Methylibium petroleiphilum PM1: one gene and its partners. The protein of the gene in region 1 interacts with the protein of each later gene in a pairwise test. Links are inferred from orthologs where the notes say so. Each region holds a gene or a part of one and is shown in the gene's direction. Other genes may lie near its edges.

The links.
Region 2: the proteins of grpE (region 1) and groL interact in binary tests that used the Escherichia coli proteins (3 or more experiments, as listed by UniProt). The link is inferred for Methylibium petroleiphilum PM1 from one-to-one orthologs.
Region 3: the proteins of grpE (region 1) and MPE_RS04770 interact in binary tests that used the Escherichia coli proteins (3 or more experiments, as listed by UniProt). The link is inferred for Methylibium petroleiphilum PM1 from one-to-one orthologs.

Annotation. Positions count from the first base shown.
Region 1 is NC_008825.1:2,659,539-2,662,457, forward strand. It holds grpE (nucleotide exchange factor GrpE), read left to right. Parts: upstream 1-1,145; coding sequence 1,146-1,694; downstream 1,695-2,919. Other genes in the region: hemH (ferrochelatase), read left to right, coding at 1-598; MPE_RS12590 (RNA-binding S4 domain-containing protein), read left to right, coding at 595-1,008; dnaK (molecular chaperone DnaK), read left to right, coding at 1,771-2,919. UniProt on the Escherichia coli protein: Participates actively in the response to hyperosmotic and heat shock by preventing the aggregation of stress-denatured proteins, in association with DnaK and GrpE. It is the nucleotide exchange factor for DnaK and may function as a thermosensor.
Region 2 is NC_008825.1:460,435-468,247, forward strand. What follows is about bases 2,723-5,705. They hold groL (chaperonin GroEL), read left to right. Parts: upstream 2,723-3,382; coding sequence 3,383-5,029; downstream 5,030-5,705. Other genes in these bases: MPE_RS02130 (P-loop NTPase family protein), read left to right, coding at 2,723-2,752; MPE_RS02135 (co-chaperone GroES), read left to right, coding at 2,969-3,259; MPE_RS02145 (DUF1631 family protein), read left to right, coding at 5,156-5,705. Outside these bases: MPE_RS02120 (glycine zipper 2TM domain-containing protein), read left to right, coding at 1-14; MPE_RS02125 (SulP family inorganic anion transporter), read right to left, coding at 30-1,835; more of MPE_RS02130, read left to right, coding at 2,024-2,722; more of MPE_RS02145, read left to right, coding at 5,706-7,339; MPE_RS02150 (patatin-like phospholipase family protein), read left to right, coding at 7,400-7,813.
Region 3 is NC_008825.1:1,008,605-1,016,341, forward strand. What follows is about bases 2,723-5,629. They hold MPE_RS04770 (Nramp family divalent metal transporter), read left to right. Parts: upstream 2,723-3,433; coding sequence 3,434-4,825; downstream 4,826-5,629. Other genes in these bases: MPE_RS04765 (molecular chaperone GroEL), read left to right, coding at 2,723-3,292; MPE_RS04775 (sigma-54-dependent Fis family transcriptional regulator), read left to right, coding at 4,934-5,629. Outside these bases: MPE_RS04750 (NADH:ubiquinone reductase (Na(+)-transporting) subunit F), read left to right, coding at 1-65; MPE_RS04755 (aromatic/alkene monooxygenase hydroxylase subunit beta), read left to right, coding at 79-1,176; MPE_RS04760 (MmoB/DmpM family protein), read left to right, coding at 1,211-1,570; more of MPE_RS04765, read left to right, coding at 1,655-2,722; more of MPE_RS04775, read left to right, coding at 5,630-6,970; MPE_RS04780 (ribbon-helix-helix domain-containing protein), read left to right, coding at 7,157-7,507; MPE_RS04785 (hypothetical protein), read left to right, coding at 7,576-7,737. UniProt on the Escherichia coli protein: H(+)-stimulated, divalent metal cation uptake system. Involved in manganese and iron uptake. Can also transport cadmium, cobalt, zinc and to a lesser extent nickel and copper. Involved in response to reactive oxygen.

The DNA of each region.
Region 1 (2,919 bases):
CCGGCGCGTGCCGGAGCTGCGCTTCGTCAACCACTACCACGACGACCCGGGCTACATCCTTGCGCTCGGTCGCTGCATCGAAGACCACTGGATGCGCAACGGCCGCGCCGAGCGGCTGGTGCTCAGCTTCCACGGCGTGCCCGAACGAACGCTGCGCCTCGGTGATCCGTATCACTGCGAGTGCCAGAAGACAGCGCGGTTGCTGACCGAGCGGCTGGCACTGAAGCCCGAGCAGGTGCTGGTGACCTTCCAGAGCCGCTTCGGCAAGGCCAAGTGGCTGGAGCCCTACACCGAGCCGACTTTGGTGCAGCTGGCGCAGCAGGGCATCCGGCGCGTCGACGTGGCCTGCCCCGGCTTCACCTCGGACTGCCTCGAAACGCTGGAAGAGATTGCGCAGGAAGCCCGTGAGGCCTACCTGCATGCCGGTGGCGAGACGTTCCACTACATCCCCTGCCTGAACGATCGGCACGAGTGGATCGCCGCGCTCAGCGACATCGCGATCCGCCACCTGCAAGGCTGGCCGACCCAAACGGCGCCGGATCCGGCGGCCCTGCAGGCCCAGGCTCTTCGGGCCCGCCAACTGGGGGCCCAGGCATGAGCACAACCGGGCCGGGGGTTCGCCTCGACAAATGGCTGTGGGCCGCGCGCTTCTACAAGACGCGCAGTCTCGCCGCCGAGGAGATCGGCAAGCACCGGATCGAGGTCAACGGCGTACCGGCCAAGGCCTCGCGCGAAGTCCGGGTCGGCGACGAACTGCACCTGCGCCAGAACGGTGGCCTGTCGCGTACGGTGATCGTGCGCGGCGTGTCCAGCGTGCGCGGCCCGGCCCCCCAGGCCCAGGCCCTGTACGAGGAGACCGCAGCCAGCCTCGCGCAACGCGAAGCCCGTGCCGAGCAGCTGCGCACCGCGCCCGAGCCCGCCCTCAGCATCGACCAGGGCCGCCCCACCAAGCGCGACCGGCGCCAGCTCGCCGACTGGGACCGCTGGAGCGCCGCGCTGGACAGATAGCGCGGCCGGGGGCTGCAGCCCAGACATCGTCGCCGCACCGGGCGCCGCTGGTGCCTGCCACAGATCAAAATGCCCCTCTTGAAAATACGGACTCCGGCCCAAGCTGTTGTCCGTTCCCGCAGAAGCTCACCCTGAAAATGGAAAAACCTGAAGAAAATCAAGCACCTGGCGCGCCCGAGCCCTCCTTTGCCGCAGACACGCCGGACTTGAACAACGCCGCCGCCGCATCGACGCCCGAGCAGCGCCTGGCCGAACTGGAAGCCAAGCATTCCGAGATGGCCGATGCCTACCTGCGCGCCAAGGCCGAGGCGGAGAACACCCGGCGCCGTGCCGAAGAGGAAATGAGCAAGGCCCGAAAGTTTGCGGTCGAAGGCTTCGCCGACAGCCTGCTGCCCGTGAAGGACAGCCTGGAGGCCGCCCTCGCGATCGAGGGGGCCACCGTCGAGCAGTTGCGCGAGGGCACGCATGCAACGCTGCGCCAACTGGCCACCGCGCTGGAGCGCAACAAGGTGATCGAGATCTCGCCGCCCGCCGGCACCAAGTTCGACCCCCATCAACACCAGGCGATCACGATGGTGCCGGTCGAGCAGGAGGCCAACACCGTGGTGGCCGTGCTGCAGAAGGGTTACCTGATCGCCGACCGCGTGCTGCGCCCGGCGCTCGTCACCGTCGCCGCGCCGAAATAACACCGCACCCTCTTGAATCAGCGGAAGTTATCCACAGCTTCCCAGCAACAGATTTCAGCTTGAAGGAGTTTTGACCATGGCCAAGATCATCGGCATCGACCTGGGGACCACCAACTCGTGCGTCGCCATCATGGAAGGCAATACCACCAAGGTGATCGAGAACAGCGAAGGTGCGCGCACCACGCCGTCGATCATCGCCTACCAGGAGGACGGCGAGGTGCTCGTCGGCGCGTCGGCCAAGCGGCAGGCCGTCACCAACCCGCGCAACACGCTGTACGCGGTGAAGCGCCTGATCGGCCGCAAGTTCACCGAGAAGGAAGTGCAGAAGGACATCGACCTGATGCCCTACACCATCGCCGCGGCCGAAAACGGCGACGCCTGGGTCGAGGTGCGGGGCAACAAGCTCGCGCCGCCGCAGGTGAGCGCCGAGGTGCTGCGCAAGATGAAGAAGACCGCCGAGGACTACCTCGGCGAGACGGTGACCGAGGCCGTGATCACCGTGCCTGCCTACTTCAATGATGCGCAGCGCCAGGCCACCAAGGACGCCGGCCGCATCGCCGGTCTGGACGTCAAGCGCATCATCAACGAGCCGACCGCGGCCGCGCTGGCCTTCGGCCTGGACAAGCACAACGACGGCAAGGGCGGCGACCGCAAGATCGCCGTGTACGACCTCGGCGGCGGCACCTTCGACATCTCGATCATCGAGATCGCCGATGTCGACGGCGAGATGCAGTTCGAGGTGCTGTCGACCAACGGCGACACCTTCCTCGGCGGCGAGGACTTCGACCAGCGCGTCATCGACTACATCATCGCCGAGTTCAAGAAGGAGCAAGGCGTCGACCTGAGCAAGGACGTGCTCGCGCTGCAGCGGCTGAAGGAAGCAGCCGAGAAAGCCAAGATCGAGCTCTCCAACAGCACGCAGACCGACATCAACCTGCCCTACGTGACGGCCGATGCCAGCGGCCCGAAGCACCTGAACATCAAGCTCACGCGCGCCAAGCTCGAGGCGCTGGTCGAGGAACTGATCGAACGCACGATCGCGCCCTGCCGCACCGCCATCAAGGACGCCGGGGTCTCCACCAGCCAGATCAACGACGTGATCCTGGTCGGCGGCATGACCCGCATGCCCAAGGTGCAGGAGAAGGTCAAGGAGTTCTTCGGCCAGGAGCCGCGCAAGGACGTGAACCCGGACGAGGCGGTGGCAGTCGGTGCCGCCATCCAGGGT
Region 2 (7,813 bases), 2.2 Mb from region 1 along the record:
AACCGCGCAGCTGATCGGGCCGCGGCGGTTCAGATCTCCGGCGCCGGCGGCGCGCCGGGCTGGCGGGCGCACTCGCCGAAGATCCTGACCTTGCAGCCGACGCAGATCGCCGGGTCGAGGCGCGGCACGATCCGTGCGATTGCACTGTGCTTGTCGGAAAACACATGGTCCCGACCGAGCGCGTCGAGGAAGCCCGAGCGTTCCCACAGCTCCAGCACCGGCGGGCGCGGGCGGTGGAAATAGAGGTCGCCGCCGTCGGCCCGGCGGGCGCGCAGCTCCTCGTCCCAGACCTGGGCCCCGGCCGGGTCGATGAAGTTCATGCTCTTGCTCATGACCAGCAGGTGGCGCGGCGCGGCGGGCGCCGCGCGCAGGTGGTGCAGGGTGTCCGACACGTGCTGGGCGGCGCCGAAGTAGACCGCCCCCTCCATGCGCAGCAGCTTGAGCTGCGGGCACTCCGGCAGCGCCTCGGTCTGGCCGTCGAGCACGACGAAGGGGCGGTCCGGCGCCACGGAATCGAACCCCATCGTGCGCATGGCCGGCCGCGCCGTGCGTTGCAGGTAGCTGCTCAGCGACAGGATGCTGCCGAGCAGTATCGCGATCTCGAGCCTGAGGCTCACGGTGGCCACCGCGGTGGCCGCAGCGATCGCGAAGTCGCTGCGTTCTAGCCGCATCAGGCGCCGCCAGCCGGGCAGGTCGAGCAGGTTCCAGGCGACCGGCAGCAGCACCGCGGCGATCGCCGCGTTCGGGATCAGCGCCAGCAGCGGGGCGCTCACCAGCACCAGCAACAGCAGCAGCCCGGCCGAGAACACCGAAGCCAGTGGCGTGCGCGCACCGGCCTCGAGGTTGGGGATCGAACGGTTCAGCGATCCGCAGGAGACATAGGCGGAGGTCAGGCCTCCCACCACGTTGGACAGGCCCTGGCCGAGGAACTCGCGGTTGGCGTCGATGCGCTGGCCCGAGCGGGCGGCCACGGCCTTGGCGATCGAGATCGACTGGGCGAGCGCCACCAGCGTCAGGGCGAAGGCGATGCTGACCAGGTCGCGCAGCCGCGAGATGTCGATGTCGGGCCAGTGCCAGCGGGGCCAGGGCAGCGGCACCTCACCGATCTGCTCGACGTGCCAGAACGTGCCGTCCTCATGGCCGGCGTTCAGCAGCACCGCGACCAGCGTGCCGGCCGCCAGCCCCAGCAGAAGCGCGGGCCAGCGCCGCTGCCAGTGCCGCACGGCGAGCGTGACCGCGAGGGCCACCACGCCGACGACCAGCGAACCGAGGTGCACCACCTCGAGCGGCCGCTGCCAGAGGGCCTCGAGCATCGGCCTCAACCCGGTGCCGGAACTCATGCCCAGCAGGTCGGGCAGGGCATGCAGCGCAATCAGCACCGAGGCGCCGGCGGTGAAGCCGAGCAAGGCCGCCGGCGAGATGAAGTTGGCGATGCTGCCCAGGCGCAGCGCGCCGATCAGGGTCTGCATCACGCCGACCAGCAGCGTGACGGTCAGCGCGAGCTCGATGTAGTCGGGGCTGCGCACCCAGGCGAGCGGCGTGAGCATGGCCGCCAGCGCCAGCGAGTTCGCGTTCGTCGGCCCCGACATCACGTGAAGGCTGGAGCCGAACAGCGCCGCGACGATGCACGGCAGGATGGCGGTGGCCAGGCCGTACTGCGGCGGCAGGCCGGCGAGCGAGGCGAAGGCGATGCCCTGAGGCAGTACCAGCACGGCGCCCAGCAGGCCGGCCAGCAGGTCGGCGCGCAGCGTCTCGCGCGACACGAGCCTGACCCACGGACCGAAGCAGCGTTGTAGCCAGGGCGGGCCGGCAGCCGGCGCAGCGGGTGAGGACATGCCGAATGATAGAAGCCGTTCCGGCCCCGCCGAGGGGCCGTGTCGCGGAGCAGAACGCGATGCGATATCGCGCGGCCCACCGTGTGGCCCAACTCGCTGCGTTGCACAATGTCCCGCACCGGGCGACGAATTCGACCTGGCATCCCGCCGGCCGACGTTCCGCCTTTCGCCATGGAGAGCTGAGCAGCATGACGCAGATTCCCACGCTCGAGACCGCGACCACGTCGAGGATCCACATGATCGGCGGCGAGAAGGGCGGTGTCGGCAAATCGCTCGTGTCGCGTCTGCTGGCGCAGTACCTCATCGACCACGAGGTCCCGTTCACCGGCTTCGATACCGACCGTTCGCACGGCTCGCTGATGCGCTTCTATGCAGGCTACGCCTCGCCGGTGCTGGCCGATCGCTACGAGGCGCTGGATGCGATCGTCGAGGCGGCCATCGAGGCCCCGGGCCGCCGTGTGCTGGTCGACCTGGCAGCGCAGACCCATGATCCTCTGGTGAAGTGGATGGATGAGTCGGGCGTGCTGGACCTGGCCGACATGTCCGGTGTCGCCATCCACTACTGGCACGTGATGGACTCCGGCAAGGACTCGGTCGATCTGCTCAAGCGCCTGCTCGACCGCTTCGGCCGGCGCCTGCGCTACGTGCTGGTGCGCAACCAGCTCCGCGGCGACGACTTCAGCCAGCTCGAGAAGTCGGGCGAACAGGATCGCGCGCTGGCACTGGGCGCTCGTGTGATCACGCTCAAGCGCCTGCACGACTCGGTGGTGCAGAAGATCGACGCCAGCAACAGCAGCTTCTGGGCCGCGCGCAACTCGCCCGGCAGCGAAGGCCCGAGCCTGGGTCTGATGGAGCGCCAGCGTCTCAAGCTCTGGCTGAACCACGCCTTCAGCGAGATCGAGACGGCGGGGGTCTGACCGCGGCGGCCCGCCGCAAGTCGGGCCTTCGTCACGCTCCGGGCGCGGCGCTATTGAAACGCCGTGAGCGACCCCTATAATCTGTCGCTAGCACTCGCGCAGACTGAGTGCTAACAAGCCGGAGACGGCATCATCGTCTCTGGCTGCGCAATTGTGAGCTTGCGCTAACTGCGCGAAACAAGTCCGTAGATATTCGATACCCATCAAGGAGATGCGATGAAACTTCGTCCTTTGCACGATCGCGTGATCGTCAAGCGCCTCGAACAGGAAACCAAGACCGCTTCGGGCATCGTGATCCCCGACAACGCCGCCGAGAAGCCCGACCAGGGTGAAGTGCTGGCCGTGGGTCCGGGCAAGCGCAACGACAAGGGCGACTTCATCGCCCTGAACTGCAAGGTCGGCGATCGCGTGCTGTTCGGCAAGTACAGCGGCCAGACCGTCAAGGTCGACGGTGACGAACTGCTGGTGATGCGCGAGGAAGACCTCTTCGCCGTGGTTGAAAAGTAAATCGCGTGCGATTTGCTTTCGTCGCAGGCTGACTTCGCGCAGCGAAGTCAAGGCCCCAAGGGTCGGCCGTAGACAGAAGAATTCCCCGGCGCGAGCCGGCAAATCAGATTTCGGAGAATACAAATGGCAGCTAAAGACGTCGTTTTCGGAGGTGAAGCCCGCGCGCGCATGGTCGAAGGCGTGAACATCCTGGCCAACGCGGTCAAGGTGACGCTGGGCCCGAAGGGCCGCAACGTGGTGCTCGAGCGTTCGTTCGGCGCCCCGACCGTGACCAAGGACGGTGTGTCCGTGGCCAAGGAAATCGAGCTGAAGGACAAGCTCCAGAACATGGGCGCCCAGATGGTCAAGGAAGTCGCTTCCAAGACCTCGGACAACGCCGGTGACGGCACCACCACCGCCACCGTGCTGGCCCAGGCGATCGTGCGCGAAGGCATGAAGTACGTGGCCGCGGGCATGAACCCGATGGACCTGAAGCGCGGCATCGACAAGGCCGTCGTGAGCTTGGTCGAGCAGCTGAAGAAGCAGTCGAAGCCGACCACCACCAGCAAGGAAATCGCCCAGGTCGGCACCATCTCGGCGAATTCGGACGACGACGTCGGCCAGATCATCGCGTCGGCGATGGACAAGGTCGGCAAGGAAGGCGTCATCACCGTCGAAGACGGCAAGAGCCTGAACAACGAGCTCGACGTGGTCGAAGGCATGCAGTTCGACCGCGGCTACCTGTCGCCCTACTTCATCAACAACCCGGAAAAGCAGAGCGCGGTGCTCGACAACCCGTTCGTGCTGCTCTACGACAAGAAGATCAGCAACATCCGTGACCTGCTGCCGACGCTGGAGCAGGTGGCCAAGTCGGGCCGTCCGCTGCTGATCATCGCCGAGGAAGTCGAAGGCGAAGCGCTCGCGACGCTGGTGGTCAACACCATCCGCGGCATCCTGAAGGTCGTGGCCGTCAAGGCGCCGGGCTTCGGTGACCGTCGCAAGGCGATGCTCGAGGACATCGCGATCCTGACCGGCGGCAAGGTCATCGCCGAGGAAGTCGGCCTGACGCTCGAGAAGGTCACGCTGGCCGACCTGGGCCAGGCCAAGCGCGTCGAGGTGGGCAAGGAAAACACCACGATCATCGACGGCGCCGGCGCCGCGGGCGACATCGAAGCCCGCGTCAAGCAGGTGCGCGTGCAGATCGAGGAAGCCACCAGCGACTACGACCGCGAGAAGCTCCAGGAGCGCGTGGCCAAGCTCGCCGGCGGCGTGGCCGTCATCAAGGTCGGTGCCGCCACCGAAGTCGAGATGAAGGAAAAGAAGGCCCGTGTCGAAGACGCCCTGCACGCCACGCGTGCCGCGGTGGAAGAAGGCATCGTGGCCGGCGGTGGCGTGGCGCTGCTGCGCGCCAAGCAGGCCGCCGGTGCGATCAAGGGCGACAACGCCGACCAGGACGCCGGCATCAAGCTGATCCTGCGTGCGATCGAGGAGCCGCTGCGCATCATCGTCACCAACGCCGGTGACGAAGCCAGCGTGGTGGTGAACGCCGTGCTCGCCGGCAAGGGCAACTACGGCTACAACGCCGCCAACGGCACCTACGGCGACATGATCGAGATGGGCATCCTGGACCCGACCAAGGTGACCCGCACCGCGCTGCAGAACGCCGCCTCGGTGGCCGCGCTGATGCTGACGACGGAAGCCATGGTCGCCGAGTCGCCCAAGGACGACGCGCCGGCCGGCGGCATGCCGGGTGGCATGGGCGGCATGGGTGGCATGGGCATGGACATGTGATGTCCCGCCGGCCTCCCACGGGAGGCCGGCCGCCTGGGCTCTGCCCAGAACCGCGTCAGCAAGGGCCGCAGAAATGCGGCCCTTTTTCATGCGCGTTCGGCGAACGCTCCCGGGATAATCGGGCGCATGGATGTCTCGCCGCTGCTGCAGCGCTACCTCGACAGCTGTCTCGCGGAGGTGCCGCGCTGGATGAGCCGGGTCGCGAACGAGGCCCTGCAGGCGCTGCACGCACCGACCACCCGCAGCGCGCTGCGCGAACTGCCGGCGCGCCCGCGCGACGACGCCGAGCTGGCCCTGCGTCACAACCATCCGCTGTGGGCGCGTCGCGTCGGTGAGTTGCTGGGTTCGCGCTGGCGCAGCGAGATCGAGGCCGGCGCGCCCGACGCGGGCGCGACGCTGTCGCCGCGTCCGGCCTGGTCGGCCGAAGCGCTGACGCTGGTCGACGAAGCCGAGGCCGAAGAGAACATCGAGCTGCTGCGCGCGGTGCAGCTGGTCGACCACGCCGCCGAGCACGAGCTGCACGAGCTGCAGTCGCGCACAGCGACGCTGCGCGGCCAGGACGCGGTGCGCGCGACCTCCAACCTGCTGCGGCCCGAGCTGCTGGTGCGGGCGGTGTGGGACGCCAGCGAGGTGCTGGGCCTCGGCGCACCGGCCCGCAAGGCACTGATGCGCGCCAGCGGCGAGCCGCTGGCACAGGCGCTGAAGCAGGTCGCGATCGACGCCGGCCGGCGCCTGGCCGACTGGGGGGTCGGCCAGGCGGCCTGGAAGGCCAGCTCCACGCCGGCGGCACGGCGGGTCGCGCCGCCGAATTCCGGCTACGACCTGACGCGTCCCGGCGCACTCGACAGCCTGCGCAGCCGCCTCAGCACGCGCTACGCGAACATCGACGGTGCCACGCGCGCCGGTCCGATGGACGAGGCCGATTCGCTGCAGCAGCTCGACCGCAATCTGGTGCATGTGCTGGCGCGGCGACCGCTGGGGATCCAGGGCGCCGACCGCCTGATGGCCCGGCTGCCCTTCCTCGAGGCGGCCGGCCGCCACGACGACGACCGCGAGATCATGCTGCTGGTGGCCCACCTGAGCGGCGCCGTGCTCGACGACGCGCTGCTGCCGCTGCCGGTGCGTTCCACGCTGGCCAGCTTGCAGGCACCGTTGCTGCGCGTGGCGCTGCGCGAGCCCCGGGTGCTGGAGGATCACTCGCACCCGATCTGGCAGATGATGATTCGGCTCGCGTCGCACACGGCCGGCTTCCAGGACGACGATGATCCCCGGCTGTGCGCGTTGCTGCTCGACGTCGAGGTGCTGTTCACGCGCCTGCAGGCGGCCACGCCGGCGATCGCGGTGCACGCGCAGGCGCTGACCGCGCTCGATTCGCTGCTGGTCGGCGAGCTCGACGCCGAGCGGCGTGAGGCCGCTGCGCCGATCGCCAAGCTGCAGGCGGCCGCGCGGCGCGTCACGATGGTCGAGGCGCTGCGCCGGCAGGTGCGACTCGAACTGCAGGACGCGACCTCGCCGTGGCGCATCGAGGGCAGTACGCCGGCCCGCCCGGCCGCGGCGGTGGTGCTGGACGAGACGCTGCAGCACTTCCTCACCGGGCCGTGGCCCGAGGTGCTGGCGCATGCCCTGATCAACGACGGCGAGCAGGCCGACACGACGCGCGGTCTGCTGGCCGTGGTGCCGGATCTGCTCGCCAGCCTTGCGCCGCTGCGCAGCGAGGACGACCGTCGCCGCCTGGTGGCCGCGGTGCCGGGCCTGGTGCAGCGACTGCAGCAGGGCATGGCGCGCATCGCCACACCTCCCTCGCAACGCGATGCCGTGCTGGCCACCCTGATGGCATGCCACACCGACCTGTTGCGGCCGATCGGGAGTGCGGCGGTGTCCCTCACGCCAGAGGAAATCGTGCGCCGGATGCGCGAGGAAGAACTGCCGGACGAGCCAGCGCCGCGCACGCCGGCCGGCGACTCGATGTTCGACATCGCGACGCTCGACACCGTGCCGGCGGCGCTGATGCCCGAGGCGCCGGTGGCGGGCGCGCGCGGCTGGCTGCAGCACCTGGCGGTCGGTACCTGGTGCCGGTTGGTCGCCCGCGGCGACTGGACCGTGGCGCGCGTGTTGTGGGTCGACGAGTCGCGCGAGCACTGGCTGTTCAGCGACGCCGAACTCGGACTCACGCACGGCCTCACGCGGCGTGCGCTCGAGCGCCTGGCCGACGGCGGCCTGGCCGGGCCACTGGAGCAGCGCAACCTCATCGAGCGCGCCGTCGACGCCCTGATGGCGCCGCCGCGCGGCCGCGACACCACGTTGGGCTGAGGCGCGGCGTCATCGCGCCACCGTCGCGGGGATCGTGCGAGAGCCCCGCACAATCCCGGCATGTACCGCATCCGCGTCCTGTCGTCGCTCCGGGGAGGCTTGATCGTTGCGATCGTCGCAGCGGCGGCAATGGCCGAGGCGGGCGGCATGTCACCGTCGCCACTGCCGGCCGCCGCGTCTGCCGCCTCCGCCCCGGCCGCGGCCCGTGCCGCGGCACCCGAGCCTCGATCCTTGCAACCCGCGGGGCGGCCGCGCATCGGCCTCGTGCTGTCGGGTGGGGGAGCGCGCGGTCTCGCGCACGTCGGCGTGCTGAAGGTGCTGGAGCGCGAGCGCATCCCGATCGATGTGATCGCAGGCACCTCGATGGGCGCGATCATCGGCGGCTTGTATGCGAGCGGCATGAGCGCCGAGTCGCTGGAGCGCGAGCTGCTCAAGGTCGACTGGGACCAGCTGTTCGCGACCCGCGTCGCGCGC
Region 3 (7,737 bases), 1.6 Mb from region 1 along the record:
TGGACCGCACCTATGTCGACAAGTTCACCCAGGCCAGCGCCAGCGCACCCAACCACGTTCATTGATCAGGAGAGAGACATGAGCCAAGCCACCAACAACACGACGCCCGACACCCCGTCGACCGCGACGGGCGCCGCCGGTTCCGCGCGCTTCGCGGGCTGGGACAGCCGCAAGTACAACTACTTCACCCCCAAGGGCCGCAAGGCGACGCACTACGAGGACATGACCCTCGACGTGCAGCCCGACCCGAAGCGCTACCTGCTGCAGGACTGGATCATGTCCTTCGGCAACGGCGACACCACCTACACCGAATCGTGGACCGCCGCGCGCTCGAGCGACTGGCACGTCTACCGCTCGGTCGACGAGGAGTGGGAGCGCACCCACTACCAGCGCCAGTCGACCATCGTCGGGATGATCTCGCAGGCGATCGAGAACGCGCGCCGCTCGGGCGCCGCGCAGCGCTACGACAAGACCTGGGTCAAGGTCCTGGAGAAGCATCTCGGCGCCTACAAGCATGCGGAGTTCGGGCTCGGAACCTCGCTGATGCACGCGCAGCGGTACGGCTACACACAGATGATCAACTCGACGATCCTGACCAATTCGTCATACAAGCTGCGCTTCGCCCAGGACATCACGCTCTACCTCGGTGACATCGGCCTCGACATCGAGGGCTTCGACGCCGAGATCGGCAAGACGCAGTGGCTGGAAGATCCGATCTGGCAACCCACGCGCCAGCTGATCGAGGCCATCGGCGGTGCGACCGACTACCTCGAGAAGTACTTCGCGGTGAACATGGTGTTCGAGCCGCTGGTGGGCGAGCTGTTCCGCAGCGGCTTCTTCATGCAGGCCGCCGCCGCGCAGAACGACTTCCTGACGCCGACCGTGGTGTCCTCGGCCGAAGGCGACTACCAGCGCAACCTCGCCAACTCGGTCGAGCTGTTCCACATGCTCACCGCCGACGCCACCCACGGCGCGCACAACAAGGCCCTGTTCGCCGGCTGGATGGCGCGCTACGGCGACATGGCCGTGAGCGCCGCCAAGAACCTGCAGCCGATCTGGTCGCTGCCGCGCACCAAGGTCGCGCAGTTCGAGGCTGCCTATGCCGCCGCCGTCGAGCGCGTGAAGGCCATCTCGCAGCAGATCGGCGTGGCACTGCCGGCCTCGCTGGCCGCCTGACGCCCCCCGACCCCACTGAACCAAGGACAACACCATGTCAGCTACCACGAACAGCAGTTCGATCTTCAAGGCCTTCAAGGATCTGGCCTTCGAGGAAACCGTGTCCCACCAGTGCGGTGTGACGATGAACGACAGCGTCGAGGCGCGCGCGATCGCCGAGCTGATGGCCACCAAGCCCGGCATCCGCGTGACCTACATGCCCGCGATGATCCGCATCGACGGCGAGGGCCGCATCGAGTTCAAGATGGACGAGATCGCCGAGACGCTGGGCCGCGAGATGACGCCCCACCTGTTCGAGATCTCCACCTCGACCCACTACGGTCGGATGGTGATGGTCGACGAGAACACCGTGGTCCTGTTCGGGAACATGGAAGAAGCGATGCAGTACGAATAGTGCCCCCGCCTGCGATGGGCGCCGCGGCGTCCATCGCAGGGGCACTTGAACAGCCAGCCACACGAGAGACAGAGGAGACGAGCCATGCCCAACATCATGTTGCATGACGAAGAGGCACGCCTGGCGCTGGGCCGGGGTGTCGCGAAGCTGGCCAAGGCGGTCCGCGGGACGCTGGGCCCGCGCGGCATGAACGCCATCATCGACCGCCCGATCGGCACGCCGATCATCTCGCGCGACGGTGTCAGCATCGCCGCCGAGATCGAGCTCGAGGACCCGTTCGAGAACATCGGCGCGCAGGTGCTGCGCGAGGTCTCGAAGCAGACCAACGAGATCGCCGGCGATGGCACCACCACGGCCACGGTGCTGGCCGATGCGCTGGTGCAGGACGGCCTGGCCTGCCTGGCCAAAGGCGCGAATCCGGTGGAGCTGGTGGAAGGCCTGGAGCGCGGCGTGGCCGCGGCCATCGGGCTGCTGAAGTCGGCGGCGACGCCGCTGGCGAACACCGAGGCCCTGCGCGCCGTGGCGGTGGTGGCGGCGAACGACGAGACGACCGGCCACCTGGTGGCCGAGGCCCTGGAACGCGTGGGCGCCGACGGCATCGTCGACGTCGAGTTCGGCACCACCGTCGAGACGGTGCTGGACGTGGTGGACGGCATGGCCTTCGACCGCGGCTACCTGTCGCACCACATGATCTCCGACGTCGAGAAGATGCAGGTGGTGCTGGAGCAGCCACTGATCCTGATGACGGACCAGCGCCTGCAGACCCAGGAGGAGGTCGGGCTGCTGCTGCGACTGGCCGGCGAGGCCAAGCGCCCGCTGCTCATCATCGCGGACGAGGTGGCTCCGGCGTGCATCGTCACGCTGCTGGCCTGGCGCGAGAAGTCCGGCATCCCGGTGGCGGCCATCCATCCGCCCGAGTACGGACACTGGCGCAAGGCCATGCTGGAGGACATCTCCATCCTGACCGGTGGCCGCGTGATCGCGCGCGACCTTGGCGGCAGCCTGGGCGCGGTGGAACTGCGCGACCTGGGCCGCGCGCGCCAGGTGCGGATCTCGTCCAACCAGACGGTCATCAGCGCCGGCGGTGGCGATCCGGCACTGATCGCCGCGCGCCGCCAGCAGGTGGCACGCCAGCACGAACTGGCGCCGCCGAACATCGACAAGGACAAGCTCAAGGAGCGGCTGTCGAAGCTGTCGGGCGGGACCGCGCTGCTGCAGGTGGGCGGTGCGACGCCGGTGGAGCAGAAGCGCCGCCTCCACCTGGTGGAGGACGCCATCCACGCGGCACGCGCTGCGGTCGCCGAAGGAGTGGTCCCCGGCGGCGGCCTGGCCCTGCTGCGGGTGTCGAGCGGGCTGGACGCCGAGGTGGCGCGCAGCGAGGGTGCGGTGCGCGAAGGCGTGCGCCTGTTGCAGCGCGCGCTGCAGCAGCCGCTGCGCCACATCGCCGCCAACGCCGGCCTCGACGGCCCGGCGGCGGTGCGCAAGGCGCTGGACTCGGCGCCGGGGGTCGGGCTCGACGCACGCGACGGCCGCTTCGTCGACCTGGCGGCGGTCGGGATTATCGACCCGGTGAAGGTGAGCTACAGCGCCGTGCGCAATGCCGTCTCGGTGGCGGCGCTGATCCTCACCACGCAGACGCTCATCGCCAAGAAGCCGGAAGACATGGACCCCACCGCGGGCCCGGCGCTGGGCGGGGGTGCGGAGCGGCTGGGGCGGCAATGACGCGTCGCCGGCGCACCCGGCTGATCTGCGGACTGGTGATCACGGGCGCAGGCCTCGTGATCGCCATCGCCGGACTCGTCGGGCACTGGTTCTGACGGCCGGGATGTTGGGCGACAGGCACGACAAGAAGAAGGAGGGGACATGACCAACCTCGAGCAAAGCGTGGACATGCGTTGGCGTGTCCCGGGACAGTGGCGCATGTTCGGCTTCATCGGGCCGGCGGCCATGGTGAGCGTGGGCTACATGGACCCGGGCAACTGGGCCACCGACCTGGAGGGCGGCGCGCGCTTCGGCTATCAGCTGCTGTGGGTGCTGCTGGCGTCGAACATCATCGCGGTGCTGCTGCAGAGTCTGGCCGCGCGGCTGGGCATCGTCGGTCGACTCGACCTCGCCCAGGCCTGCCGGGCCGGCTACTCGCGCCCGGTGTCGATGGCGCTGTGGGTGCTGTGCGAGCTGGCGATCATCGCCTGCGACCTGGCCGAGCTGCTGGGCAGCGCGATTGCACTCAACATGCTGTTCGGCATCCCGCTGCTATGGGGTGTGGTCATCACCGCCTTCGACGTGATGCTCATCATGGTGCTGCAGCACTACGGCATCCGCAAGCTCGAGGCCGTGGTCGCCGCACTGGTGCTCACCATCGGCGTGTGCATGGCGATCGAGATGGTGCTGGTGCAGCCGGTGCTCGGCGACATCGTCGGCGGCCTGGTCCCGCGCATCGACGCCAACAGCCTGCTGGTCGCGATCGGCATCCTCGGCGCGACGGTGATGCCGCACAACCTCTACCTGCATTCGTCGCTGGTGCAGACGCGTCGCATCTCGCACACCCCCCAGGGCCAGCGCGAGGCCATCCGCTACAACTTCGTCGACACGCTGCTGGCGCTGAACATCGCGTTCATCATCAATGCGTCGATCCTGGTGCTGTCGGCCTCGACCTTCTTCACGCAGGGCATCGAGGTCAATGAGCTCCAGCAGGCGCACAGCCTGCTGACGCCGCTGGTCGGCACCACGCTGGCGGCCACCGTGTTCGCGATCGCACTGCTCGCCGCCGGCCAGAGCTCCACGCTCACCGGCACGCTGGCGGGCCAGGTGGTGATGGAGGGCTTCCTGTCGCTGCGCATGAGCCCGCTGGCGCGCCGGCTGCTGACCCGCGGGCTGGCCATCGTGCCGGCCGTCGGGGTGCTGCTCTACCAGGGCGATGCCGGCGTGCTGCAGCTGCTGATCATGAGCCAGGTGGTGCTGAGCCTGCAGCTGCCGTTCGCCATCGTGCCGCTGGTCCGGTTCACGAGCGATCGACAACTGATGGGTCAGTTCGCCAGCCCGCGCTGGGTCCGGGTCGCCGCCTGGTCGGCCGCGGCCGGCATCGTGTCGCTGAACGCCTGGCTGGTGTGGCGCACGCTGGCTGCAGGTTCCGCGGACGGTGCGCCCTGGTATGCCTACGTGCTGGTCGGTGCCTTGACGACCCTGCTGTTGTGGATCTCGTGCGTGCCCCTGAAACTGTCTGCACCGGCGGTGCTGGAGGAGCGAGCTGCCTAGGGTGCGGCCCCGATGGCAATGCAGGGGCGCGTGACGCCCAATCCCGGAACAAGCAAGGCGCGCTGAGGCACCACGCCCGGACGAGCCCGCAGGTCGGAGGAGACAGCCATGGTCAACAGCCATTTCCCCAAGCCCGTGACGACGCCGCCGTTGTCGATCGGGCCACAAGGCGAGTTCGAGCCGCAAGGTGTTCGGGAGACCACACAGGCCTGGGAGCAGTTCGTCTCCGGGCAGTCGCTCGTGCAGTCGGCCGTGCCCAAGCACGTGCTGTCGTCGTGGCAGCGCAGCCGCCGCTTCGGCGTCGAACCCGGCTCGCGCAAGGCCCCGCTCGCGATCCGGGGCGACGACGAGCTCGAGCAGCTCCGGCTGCGCAACCGCGATCTGGTCTGGGCCGCGCAGGGCATCTTCATGTCGTCGGCACACCTGCTCGCGAAGTCGGGCTCGATCATGCTGCTGACCGATGCCACCGGCATCGTGCTCGAATCATCGGGCGATGCGCGCACGCTGGACGCGGCGCAGGATATCCACCTGACCCACGGCGGCAACTGGAACGAGAGCGTGGTCGGTACCAACGGCATCGGCACCGCGCTGGCCACCGGCCGGCCGATCCAGGTGCATGCCGCGCAGCATTTCTGCGAAGGCATCAAGAGCTGGACCTGCGCGGCCGCCCCGGTCTACCTGTCCGGCACCGATCAGCTGCTCGGCGTGATCGATATCTCGGGCCCGCCCGCGACCTTCCAGCTCAACAACCTCGCGCTCGCCGTGGCGTGCGCCCGGCAGATCGAGTCGGTGCTGGCCGAGCGCACCAGCCGCGAGCACAACGTGCTGCTGGAGGCCTGCCTCAACCACCCGGGGCGGGCCGGCGCCGCCGCCATGGTGGTGATCGACCGCAACGCGCGCATCGTGCACAGCAGCGGCTGCCTCACGCCGGATCTCGCGGTGCGGCTGGCGGACGGTCTCAAGGGGCGCCAGATCTCCGCCTGGAACAACCGGCTGCCGGACGGGCTGCTGGGCGAATGGATGAACCCGGTGCGCCTCGACGGCAGCGCGATCGGCGCGCTGCTGATCGTGCCCAAGCGCTCGATCGGCCGGATCCTGCAGCGCCCGGAAGGCGATCTGCCCCAGCTTCCGGCACCGGCCGCGCCGACCCTCGCCGCCGCCCCGGCACCGGAGTGCCTGCCGGGCGTGGTGGGCGCCAGCAGTGTCTTTCGCGGCGCGATCGAACGCACCAAGCTGCTCGGGCGTCGCCGGGTCTCGGTGCTGATCCAGGGCGAAACCGGAGCGGGCAAGGAGTTGTTCGCCCGCGCACTGCACGAGGAGGAGCGCAAGGGCGGCAGCTTCGTGGCCTTCAACTGCGGCGCGACGACCAAGGAGCTGATCGGCAGCGAGCTCTTCGGGCACGTGCGCGGCGCCTTCACCGGGGCCACCAGCGAAGGACGAGCCGGGCGCTTCGAACTCGCCCACGGCGGCACCTTGTGCCTCGACGAGGTGGGCGAGCTGCCGCTGGACCTGCAGCCGGTGCTGCTGCGCGCGCTCGAGGAGGGCGTGGTCTACCGGCTCGGCGACACCACGCCGCGGCCGGTCGACGTGCGGCTGGTGGCGATGACCAACCGTGATCTGCTGCAGGAGGTCGAGGCAGGGCGCTTCCGTCGCGATCTCTTCCATCGCATCGGCGTCACGCGGATCCAGGTGCCGGCCCTGCGGGAACGCGATGGCGACGTCGACCTGCTCGTCGACCACTTCGTGCGGACGCTGTCGGTGCGCCATGGCGTCGCGAGCCGGGAGATCGGCCCGGACGTTCGGCAGCTGTTGCGGGCCTATGCCTGGCCCGGCAATGTGCGTGAACTGCGCAACGTGATCGAGTCGCTCCTGCTCACCTCCGATGACGAGGTGGTGCGGCGGGAGGAGTTGCCGGCAGAACTGCTGGCGACGCTCGACGGCGCCAAGGCTCCGGCGCTCGACGCCGATCTCACGAGCCTGGAGGCCACTGAACGCCTGACCATCCTGCAGGCGATCCAGCGCGTGCACGGCAACCTGGCGTTGGCTGCACGGGTGCTCGGCATCTCGCGCAGCACGCTGTACCGGAAGGTCGAGCGCTACCAGCTCGACGATGTCGTGAAGGCGAGCAACGATGGCGAAAACTGAAGCGCGAGCAGTACGCGACGTTTCGCCGCGCACCGATCCACCGCAGCACGGAGCCCCGACCGGCTCCGGGGCGGTGAAAGCCGGTGCGGGCCGGGCACGTCATGCCGGCGTATTACCGATGACCGCCTTCGTCGTGAAACACTCCATCGAGCGGCCCGCATCCAATGCACCGCGAAGGACTCCCTGATGTGCAAGCTCTATGTCCAGGCCGATCCCCTCCAGTACGAACCTCGGCAGCGATCCGTCCGCATCCACGGCGTCATCACCAGCATCCGGCTCGAGAACCTGATGTGGCGGGTTCTGTCCGACATCGCCTCCGAACAGAAGTGCACGACGAACGCGCTGATCACCAAGCTGTACGACGAGGCGACCACGCACCGTTCGGAGTCGGCCAACTTCGCATCCTTCCTGCGCGTCACCTGCGTCCGCCACCTGATCGATTCCGGCCGGCTGGGCCGGGAGCGCGACCGGGTCCGGCGCGAGGCGGAAGAGGAGACCTGGGACATCGAGGAAAGCCAGGCGGTGTTCGCGCACTAGAGAGCACCGTGGAGATTCCAGCCCCCCTTCCGGCGGGAGCGGTCGGCCCCGCGGCGAGTCCGGGACCGTTGCGCGCCGGTCCGCCGCGCAGCTTCGACGAGTTCGAGCGGCGCCTGCCCCGTGGCGCGGCCCTGGCCTCCGCGGGCTGGGCCGGGCAGCGTGCGGCCACGCTGGCACGTCGGGCCGGCGCCTGCGACCAGCTGATCACCGCCGCGCTGGTGCACGACTTC